DNA from 2 places in the Actinoplanes sp. NPDC049681 genome. Region 1 is predicted to be linked to the other one. Evidence: riboswitches for the same ligand, from Rfam matches in the RefSeq annotation. Region 1 holds a riboswitch; the other holds the start of a gene.

What was found. A riboswitch is a leader RNA that binds a small molecule or an ion and turns the genes downstream of it on or off. The one in region 1 is predicted to bind ZMP and ZTP.
Region 2: it holds a riboswitch for ZMP and ZTP, as region 1 does, so the genes downstream of both, ACIBO8_RS36635 (glycine hydroxymethyltransferase) here and ACIBO8_RS34355 (bifunctional 5,10-methylenetetrahydrofolate dehydrogenase/5,10-methenyltetrahydrofolate cyclohydrolase) in region 1, are expected to answer to the same signal.

Annotation. Positions count from the first base shown of each region.
Region 1 covers NZ_JBITLP010000011.1:38,514-42,916, reverse strand. The annotation lists gene ACIBO8_RS34365 (polysaccharide deacetylase family protein) at 1-629, shown strand, start outside; gene ACIBO8_RS34360 (glycoside hydrolase family 26 protein) at 626-1,681, shown strand; gene ACIBO8_RS34355 (bifunctional 5,10-methylenetetrahydrofolate dehydrogenase/5,10-methenyltetrahydrofolate cyclohydrolase) at 1,671-2,564, opposite strand; ZMP/ZTP riboswitch at 2,580-2,661, opposite strand; gene ACIBO8_RS34350 (hypothetical protein) at 2,709-3,605, opposite strand; gene ACIBO8_RS34345 (hypothetical protein) at 3,602-4,403, opposite strand, start outside.
Region 2 covers NZ_JBITLP010000013.1:81,295-85,697, forward strand. The annotation lists gene ACIBO8_RS36630 (L-dopachrome tautomerase-related protein) at 1-51, opposite strand, end outside; gene ACIBO8_RS36635 (glycine hydroxymethyltransferase) at 133-1,557, opposite strand; ZMP/ZTP riboswitch at 1,577-1,668, opposite strand; gene ACIBO8_RS36640 (cation:proton antiporter) at 1,747-3,306, shown strand; gene ACIBO8_RS36645 (discoidin domain-containing protein) at 3,429-4,403, opposite strand, start outside.

The sequences.
Region 1 (4,403 bases):
AGCAGGGCTGCACCGACAAGCTGATCGCCGTCACGTTCGACGACGGGTACCGCGACTTCCTCACCGAGGCCGTCCCGGTGCTGGCCGAGGCCGGCGCCGGCGCGACCCTGTACGCGTCCGTCGGCCACCTGGGGGAGTACGCCGATTGGCTGGGCCGCTGGTCACCGGACTTCGGCAAGCTGCTCACCTGGGACGAACTGGCCGAGGTCGCCGACGCCGGCATCGAGATCGGCAACCACAGCCTGGTCCACCACCCGCTCGACGTGCTGCCCGCCGCCCAGCTGCGTGAGGAGACCGTCCGCAGCAAGGACGAGCTGGAGCAGCGCCTCGGCCGGCGGGTGCGCAGCTTCGCCTATCCCCACGGCTACAACGGCGCCAAGGTGCGGGCGGCGGTGCTCGCCGCCGGGCACGACAACGCCACCGAGGTGGGCCGGCGGCTGCACACGCCGGGGGAGCGGCGCTTCGCCGTACCCCGGTTCCAGCCGACCCCGGACATGACCGGTGCCGACCTCGTGCACCTCGTGCGCGGCGGGGGCTCGCCGCTGGTGCCGCGGCTCAAGCAGCTCGCCCAGCCCGGATGGCGGGTCGTCCGCCGGGTGGCCCGGGCCACCGGCCGGAACCTGACATGAGCCCCGCCCACCGCGCGCCCCGCCGCGCGCTGAGCCGCCGCCAGGTGCTCGGCATCGCCGCGGCCGCGGCGGTCCCGGCGGCCGCGGTGGCCGCGCTCCGGATCCGCCCGCAGGACGGTCCCGCCGAGGCGACCAGTTCACCCGGCCGGTCGGCATCCGGAGCCCCGCGTGCCTCCGTGCCCGCGCCGCCGCCGGTGGTGACCAAGGGCGGTGGCACGGTGCCGTTCCGCCCGGGCAAGGCCATGCTCGGGGCGTACCTGGATCTGTCCGGCACCACCCGTGCCCAGGCGCAGCAGCTGCGCCGGCAGCAGACCGGCCGCGACGAGCGGATCGTGCACGTGTTCTACGACTGGGACGACCTGCTGCCGCGCTCGATCGACGGGCTGCCGGCGCACGCGTTCCCCATGGTGTCCTGGCGCGGCACCCGTTACGCCGACATCACCTCCGGCGCCAGCGACGACCTCATCGCCCGCGCCGCCCGCCGGCTCAAGAGCATCGGCCGGCCGCTGCTGCTGCGCTGGGCCTGGGAGATGAACGGCGACTGGTACGGCTGGGGCGCCGTCCGCAACGACAAGAACGCCAAGGGCTTCGTCGAATCGTGGAAGCGCCTGCACCGGATCTTCGGGGAGCAGGGCGCCGACAACGTCGCCTGGGTGTGGAGCCCCAACTGGAACTCGTCGCCGGTCGCCGACTGGAACACGTTCGCCGCGCTCTACCCCGGGGACAAGTACGTCGACTGGGTCGGCGTCTCCGGCTACAACCTGCACCACGAGAAGCCGGAGACGCTGTTCGGCCCGATCTACCGCTCGTACGCGGCCCGCAAGCCGATCCTCATCACCGAGGTGGGTGCCGTGGACCGTGGCGGCCGGACCAAGGCGGACTGGATCACGCTCTTCGCCGACTGGGTCGGGGCGCACCCGGCGGTGGGTGGGGTGTGCTGGTTCGACACCGACACCCACCCCGGGTACAACGAGAAGTGGCGCATCGACACCGACGCCCAGTCGCTCGCGGCGTTCGTGGCGATGGCGAAGAGCGCCCGCTTCAGCGGCTGACGCCGGCGGCCTTCTCCGCGGCCTCGACGGCGTTGCGGAACAGCATGGCGACCGTCGTCGGGCCGACCCCGCCCACCCGCGGGGTGATGGCGCCCGCGACCGCGGCGACCTCCTCCGCCACGTCGGGCAGCAGGCGGCGGCCCTCGTAGCGCACGCCCGCACCGATCACCGTGGCGCCCGGGCGTACGTGGTCGGGCTGGATGATGCCCGGCACGCCCGCCGCGGCGACCAGGATTTCGGCCCGGCGGGTGTACCGCTGCCAGTCCGGCACGCCGGTGTGCACCACGGTCACGGCCGCGTTCGCGGTCGGCCGCTTCTGCGAGAGCAGCATGGCCAGCGGCCGGCCGATCGTGGCGCCGCGGCCCAGGATCACCACCTCGCGCCCGGCCACCGGGATCTCGTGGTGCGCGAGCAGGGCCTCGATGCCGGCCGGGGTGCACGGCCGGGGACCGGGCAGCCCCACCGAGAGCCGGCCCAGGTTGAGCGGGTGCATGCCGTCGACGTCCTTGTCGGGGTCGACGGTCATCAGCGCGGCGTCGTAGTCGATGTGCGCGGGCGGCGGGTACTGGATCAGCAGGGCGTGCACGGCCGGGTCGGCGTTGAGCCGGTCGATCACCCGGTGCAGGTCGTCCTGGGTCGCGGTGGCCGGCAGGTGCTCGTGTGGAGAGACGAAACCGAGCTCCGCCGCCTGGCGCTGCTTGATGCGGATGTACCCGGCGCTGGCGTCGTCGTCGCCGACCAGGATCGTGGCCAGCGAGGGCTGGACACCGCCCTCGCGCAGCTTGGCCACCCGCTGTGCGACGTCGGCCAGGACCGCGTCGGCGACGGGCTTGCCGGGCAGGAGCCGGGCCTCGTGAGCCGGCGCCTCAGGGCTTTCGGACATGCGCGTCTCCCAGAGCGTGGGCACCCAGGCGGACGGCGCCCACGACGTGCTCCCCGATGGTGGTCCATCCTCGATGCCGCCAGTCGCGTGTCGCGGACCAGTATGCCGTGCGTCCCCGCGCGCGCCGAAGCGGTGTCACCCGCGCTATTCGACCGCGCTGATGTAGAGGGTGCGGAAGGCGCCGGTGTCGCCGGCCCGGTAGAGGCTGACGGTCATCCGCTGGTCGCCCGGCATGGTCAGCTGCTCGCTCCACGAGCCGTCGCCGACCGGCGTGATCACCCGGCGGGTCGGCGTGCCGCCGGCCGCCGCGCTCACCGTCAGCGTGTACGGGCCGTCCGACGCGACCAGCCCGGACGCGGACACCGCCACGACCCGGTTGCCCCGCGCGTCCACCGGCCCGGACGGCGCGGCGGAGAGTGCGGTCACCGTCGTCTCGAACGTCTCCCGCGACGTGCCGAACGACAGCCAGCTGGCGCCGCCGAGCACCGCCAGGACCAGCACCAGCGGCAGCAGCTGACGCACCAGCCGGCTGCGCTGCGCCTTCTCCTCGGCGGCCGCCTGCTCCTCGTCCTCGGGCGGCGCCACGGACATGATGATGGTCCGGGCTTCGGCCATCACCGTCGCGTCCCGGGGGGTGAGGTCGATGCGGGACCGCCGCTCGACCACCGGCCGGGGCTCCTCCCCGACGGGAGCCGGGGCGACCGCTGCGCGCTTCGGCAGCACCATGGGGAGAGCGAGCGCCACGAGGGTCAGGCTGCCGGTCGCCACGGTCCAGGACAGCCGGTCCAGCGGGACGCCGCAGAGGTAGATCGCGAAGCCGGCGACGACCAGCACGCCCATGCTCAGCGCCGGTGCCAGCAGTGTCCGCTCGACCGCGGTGAGCGTACGGCGGGTGAACAGGGCCTCGGTGACCGCGACGCCGGGCAGCACGAGGGCCAGCAGCAGGCCGCCGGCGACGGTCAGCGGCTTGAAGCCGGTCAGGACGGCCGCACCGGCGGCGACGGTGAGCCCGGCGACGATCCGGGTGAGCAGCGTGTTCACTGGACCCCCATGCGGTAGACGCGGACGGTGCCGTTGTCGTAGAGGCGGTCGACGTCGGTCAGCGAGTCGAACTTGGCGATCTGCGTCGTGGTCAGCGGCCGGGTGATGGAGCCCGCGTTCGGGTCGTTCTCGAAGTACGCCTCGCCCTCGGGCAGCTGTTCCGACAGGCGTTTGTCCACGACGAGGTACTGGATGGCGAGGTCGGAGACGAACTGGTCCTCCTCCAGCCCCCAGTCGTCGGCGTAGTACAGCGGCCCGACCTCGCGGACCGGGTCCTGCCGGCCGTACGTCGACGCCAGCGACACCGACGTGACGTCGCCGCCGATCCGGTTCCCCGGCCCGAGGGTGCGCCGCTCCCAGTCGGCGGTGTGCACGCCGTACGCGTCGACCGACCGCTCGAAACCACCGGCCAGGTACGGGCCCGGCAGGATGGAGCCCAGCGGCGGCCAGCCGCCGGCCCGGGCACCGACCATCAGCAGGGTGATCATCGCGGAGCCGGCGGCGACCCGGCTGTAGAGGTTCCAGCCGCCCGGGTGGATGAAGTCGATCGCCGGCGCGGCCGCGCGCCACCGGTGCCCGTCCGCGTCCTTGGCGGGGATGATCTGCACGCCCCGGACCAGCGCGATGGCGGCCAGGATCGAGATGGGCACGTAGGTGAACGTGGAGAGCCGGCCGGCGATCTCCGGGCCGTTCTGCCCGAGGAAGCGCACGCCGTTGCCGGCGAAGAACACCGCGCCGCCCACCACCGCCGCCCACCGCCAGGAGTCCCGGTCCCGGCGGTGGATCATGTCCCGGACC
Region 2 (4,403 bases), on a different contig from region 1:
GTGCACCGTCTCCAGCGAGCCGATGGGCTCGGCGGCGGGTTGGTCGATCATCGGAAGCGGATACCCCCGGCGTCACCCGCTGAAACAGACGGAACGAGCCCGGCTGGAGCCGGGCCCGTTCCCTCGTGGTTCTCAGAAGCCCAGGTCGACGCTCGGGTAGAGCGGGAACGCGGCGAGCAGCTCGTTGGCCTGCTTGCTGACCCGGTCGGCGACGGCCGGGTCCAGGTCGAACTTGGCCTTGGACGCGCCGGCCTTCGTCTGCGACAGGACCGTGTGCATGAGTTCGGCGATCTGGTCCATCTCCGCCGTACCGAGGCCGCGGGTGGTCAGGGCCGGGGTGCCGATGCGGATGCCGGACGTGTACCAGGCGCCGTTCGGGTCCTGCGGGATCGCGTTGCGGTTGGTGACGATGCCGCTGTCCAGCAGCGCCTGCTCCGCTTGGCGGCCGGTCAGACCGTACTTGTCGACGTCGATCAGGACCAGGTGGTTGTCGGTGCCGCCGCTGACCACCGTCGCGCCGCGCTTCATCAGGCCCTCGGCGAGCGCCTGGCTGTTGGCGACGATGCGCTGCGCGTAGTCCGCGAACTCCGGCCGGCGCGCCTCCGCGAAGGCGATCGCCTTGGCCGCCATCACGTGGCCGAGCGGGCCGCCGAGGACCATCGGGCAGCCGCGGTCGACCTGGTCGGCGAGCTCCGGCTGGCAGAACACCGCGCCACCGCGAGGGCCGCGCAGGCTCTTGTGGGTCGTCGTGGTGACGATGTGGGCGTGCTCGATCGGGTTGAAGTCGCCGGTGAAGACCTTGCCGGCGACCAGGCCCGCGAAGTGCGCCATGTCGACCATGAAGGTCGCGCCCACCTCGTCGGCGATCTCCCGCATGATCCGGAAGTTCACCTTGCGGGGGTACGCCGAATAGCCACCGACGATGATCAGCGGCTGGAACTCGCGCGCCGACTCGCGCAGGGCGGCGTAGTCGATCTGGCCGGTGGCCGGGTCCACGCCGTAGCTGCGCTGGTCGAACATCTTGCCGGAGATGTTGGGGCGGAAGCCGTGGGTGAGGTGGCCGCCCGCGTCCAGCGACATGCCGAGCATCCGCTGGTTGCCGAACGCCTGGCGCAGCTCGGCCCACTCGGCGTCGGTGAGGTCGTTGACGTTGCGCTTCTGCGCCTTGGCCAGCGCCGGAGCCTCGACCCGGTCGGCGAGCACCGCCCAGTACGCGACCAGGTTGGCGTCGATGCCGGAGTGCGGCTGCACGTACGCGTACGGCGCGCCGAACAGCGCCTTGGCGTGCTCGACGGCGACCGACTCGACGGTGTCGACGTTCTGGCAGCCGGCGTAGAAGCGGCGGCCGATGGTGCCCTCGGCGTACTTGTCGGAGAGCCAGTTGCCCATCGCGAGCAGCACGGCGGGGGACGCGTAGTTCTCGGACGCGATCAGCTTGAGGGACTCCCGCTGATCGTGCAGCTCCTTGGCGATCGCGTCGGCGATCCGGGGCTCGACGGCGCGCACGGCGTCCAGCGCGGCACGGAAAGCGGTCGATTCGGCGTTCAGCTCAGACATCGGACCTCCCTATCACAGGTGATGAGGCCCAGGCGCACGGCAGTCACCCCGGTGGGTGGGACCGCTCCCCGATGGTCATCCATCTTGAACGCGCCAGTCACGGCCCGCGGACGAGCATACCGGCGCCGGGCGCCCCGGTCACATCCCTTCCAGGCGCCCGCGCGTGACGTGGATCATTAGCCTGGGCGGGTGAACGGTGTCCAGATCCTGCTCATCGCCGCGGCCGGCATCGCGATCTCCGCGCTCGCGCACCGGCGGGGCATGCAACCCGGCCTCATCGTCGTGACGCTCGCGGCGGCGGTCAGCTTCGTGCCCGGGATGCCGCGGCTCGAGCTGGAGAGCGAACTGCTGCTCGCCATCGTGGTGCCGCCGCTGCTGTACTCGGCCACCCGCGCCGCCTCGTTCTCCGGGTTCAACCAGAACCTGCGCGCGATCATCAACCTCGGCGTGCTGCTGGTGGTGCTCACCGCCGGCGCGCTCGGCGTACTGTCGTCGTGGTTGTTGCCGTCGCTGGGCCTGGCCGCGGCTTTCGTCATCGGCTCGGTGCTGGCGCCGCCGGACACGATCACCACCGTCTCGCACGGCGCGGAGCTCGGGCTGCCACGCCGGGTCACCACGATCCTGACCGGCGAGAGCCTGGTCAACGACGCCACCGCGCTGACCCTCTTCAGTATCGCGGTCGGTGCGGTGAGCGGCGACCACACCTCGTGGGGCGGCGGCATCCGGGAGTTCTTCTACAACGCCGGCGTCGGTCTCGCGATCGGGGCCGGGCTGTCGGCGGCGACCCTGTCGATCCGCAAGAGGCTGGGGAATTCCACGCTCGAGACGGCGCTCGTGCTGCTCGTACCGTTCACCGCATTCCTCCTGGCCGAGCAGGTGCACGCCTCCGGCATCCTCGCGGTGGTCACGGCGGCCTTCTCGATCAGCATCAACACCTCGATGGATCCGCGGCATCAGTACCCGGGCGCGTACCGGACCCGGCTGCAGGAGGAAGCGTTCTGGCCGGTCGTCGACTTCCTCCTCGAGACGTTCGTTTTCGCGTACATCGGGCTGCAGCTCCGCTTCGTCGTCGAGGAGCTGCGGGCGGACGAGGACCCTGGTCTGACCCGTACGCTCGTAGCCGCCGGCGTCCTGCTGCTCGCGGCGATCGTGGTGCGCCTGGCCGCCGTCTACCTGCTGTTCGGCCGCTGGCGCCTCAACGAGCTGCTGAACAAACGACGCCGCGAGGCCGACCCCGTGCGGGCACGGCGAGCGGAGGAGTACAGGACGCGCCGGATGCGCGGACGGAGGCGGTTCGACACTCCGCTGGGCCCACCGACCGCGCGGGAAACGCTGGTGGTCGGCTGGACCGGGATGCGCGGCATCCTCACCCTGGCGGCCGCGGCGGCGATCCCGGAGACGACGTCCGACGGCCGGCTGTTCCCCGGCCGCGGGCCCGCGCAGGCCATCGCCCTGGTCGTCACGCTGGGCACCCTGCTCATCCAGGGTACGACCGTGCGCTGGCTCGTACGCCGGCTCGGCATGGACGTCCGCGCCGAGACCGAGCAGGCGGCCGCGATGCGCGTCCGCGGCGAGGAGATCGCCGCGGGCGCCGCGACGGGCAACGCAGACGGCGACTTCGACCGCCGGCGCAACGCCCTGAGCAAGGCGGTCATGGAGGGGGAGCTCGACGAGGACACCGCCCGGAACCTGATCGCCGAGCTCGACCTGCGCCAGGCCGCCCAGCACACCATGCCGAAAATGCCGTGAAACCGGCCGCCCTCCCGGCGAAGGGTCGCGCCATGTCCACGACGCTGCACTCGTCCCGGCTCCGCACCCGGCGCCACCGCACCGTCTGGCCGAAAGCCGGCTCACCCTCTTCCAGCTGACGGTCAAGTGACCGCCAGCTCCACGAGTTCGGCGTCGCCGGGACGCCAGTCCTCCACCACGATGGCGACATAACGGGCCCGGTCCTCGAGCGGTCCGTACCTCAACCCGTCCGCCGAGGCCTCGGTATGCCAGCCCGGCCGCCGACCCTTCGTCCACGCGGCCCGGACGCCCGTCACAGGAACCACGTCGCCCAGGTCGACCACCATCCGACCGGCCGGACCCGGACGCCACGACGTTCCCGGATTCCCGTCGACTGCCCGCTCCGGTGAGGTCATGCCCGCCGGCAGCGGCGAGGTGGGGAACGTGGTGCGGCCACGGGCGAGATCGGCTGTCGGGGTCACCGGGCCGCCCGGCATCGAGACGCTGCGGGACTTGCCGGCGGGTACGCGTACGGTCTTCGACCAGTGACCGCAGTGGAGCGTGACAACGGCTCGGTGCTTGGCCGGGGCGGTGACGGTGACGTGGTGCGAGTCCTGGACGTCGTAGCGCGTGCCGACCGGGGGATCGCCCGCGACCGTGAAGCGGGGCGGCTCGACGCGGGCTGTTCCGCCGTTGAGGCTGATCGGCCATTCGAGGCCGTCCTTGGTCAGCACCTGGCGGCCGCGGTAGAGCTTGTACCGTCCCGGGATCCGTACCCTCACGTTGCGGACGGTGTTCGGTGAGAAGTTGAAGATGCTCAGGTGGCCGTCGGCGTCGCTGACCGTGAGGCCCTCGGCCGTGGGTACTTTGCGCGCGGCCGCCCGGGCCAGGTCCTTGCGGGGGTTCGCGTACCCCTCGATGATCGGGGCCGGCGCGCTGACCGACGTGGCCGTGACGGTGATCTTTCCCTTGCCGCCGTGGGTGACGATGCCGGCGCGCCCGTCGATGCCGACCCAGCGGGTGGTCGTGCGGGTTTCCGGCACGGCGGCGGCGTCGGTCCAGGTCCGGCCGTCGGTCGAGGTCTGGATGACGAAGCTTTTTCCGTACGCGGCTTCCCA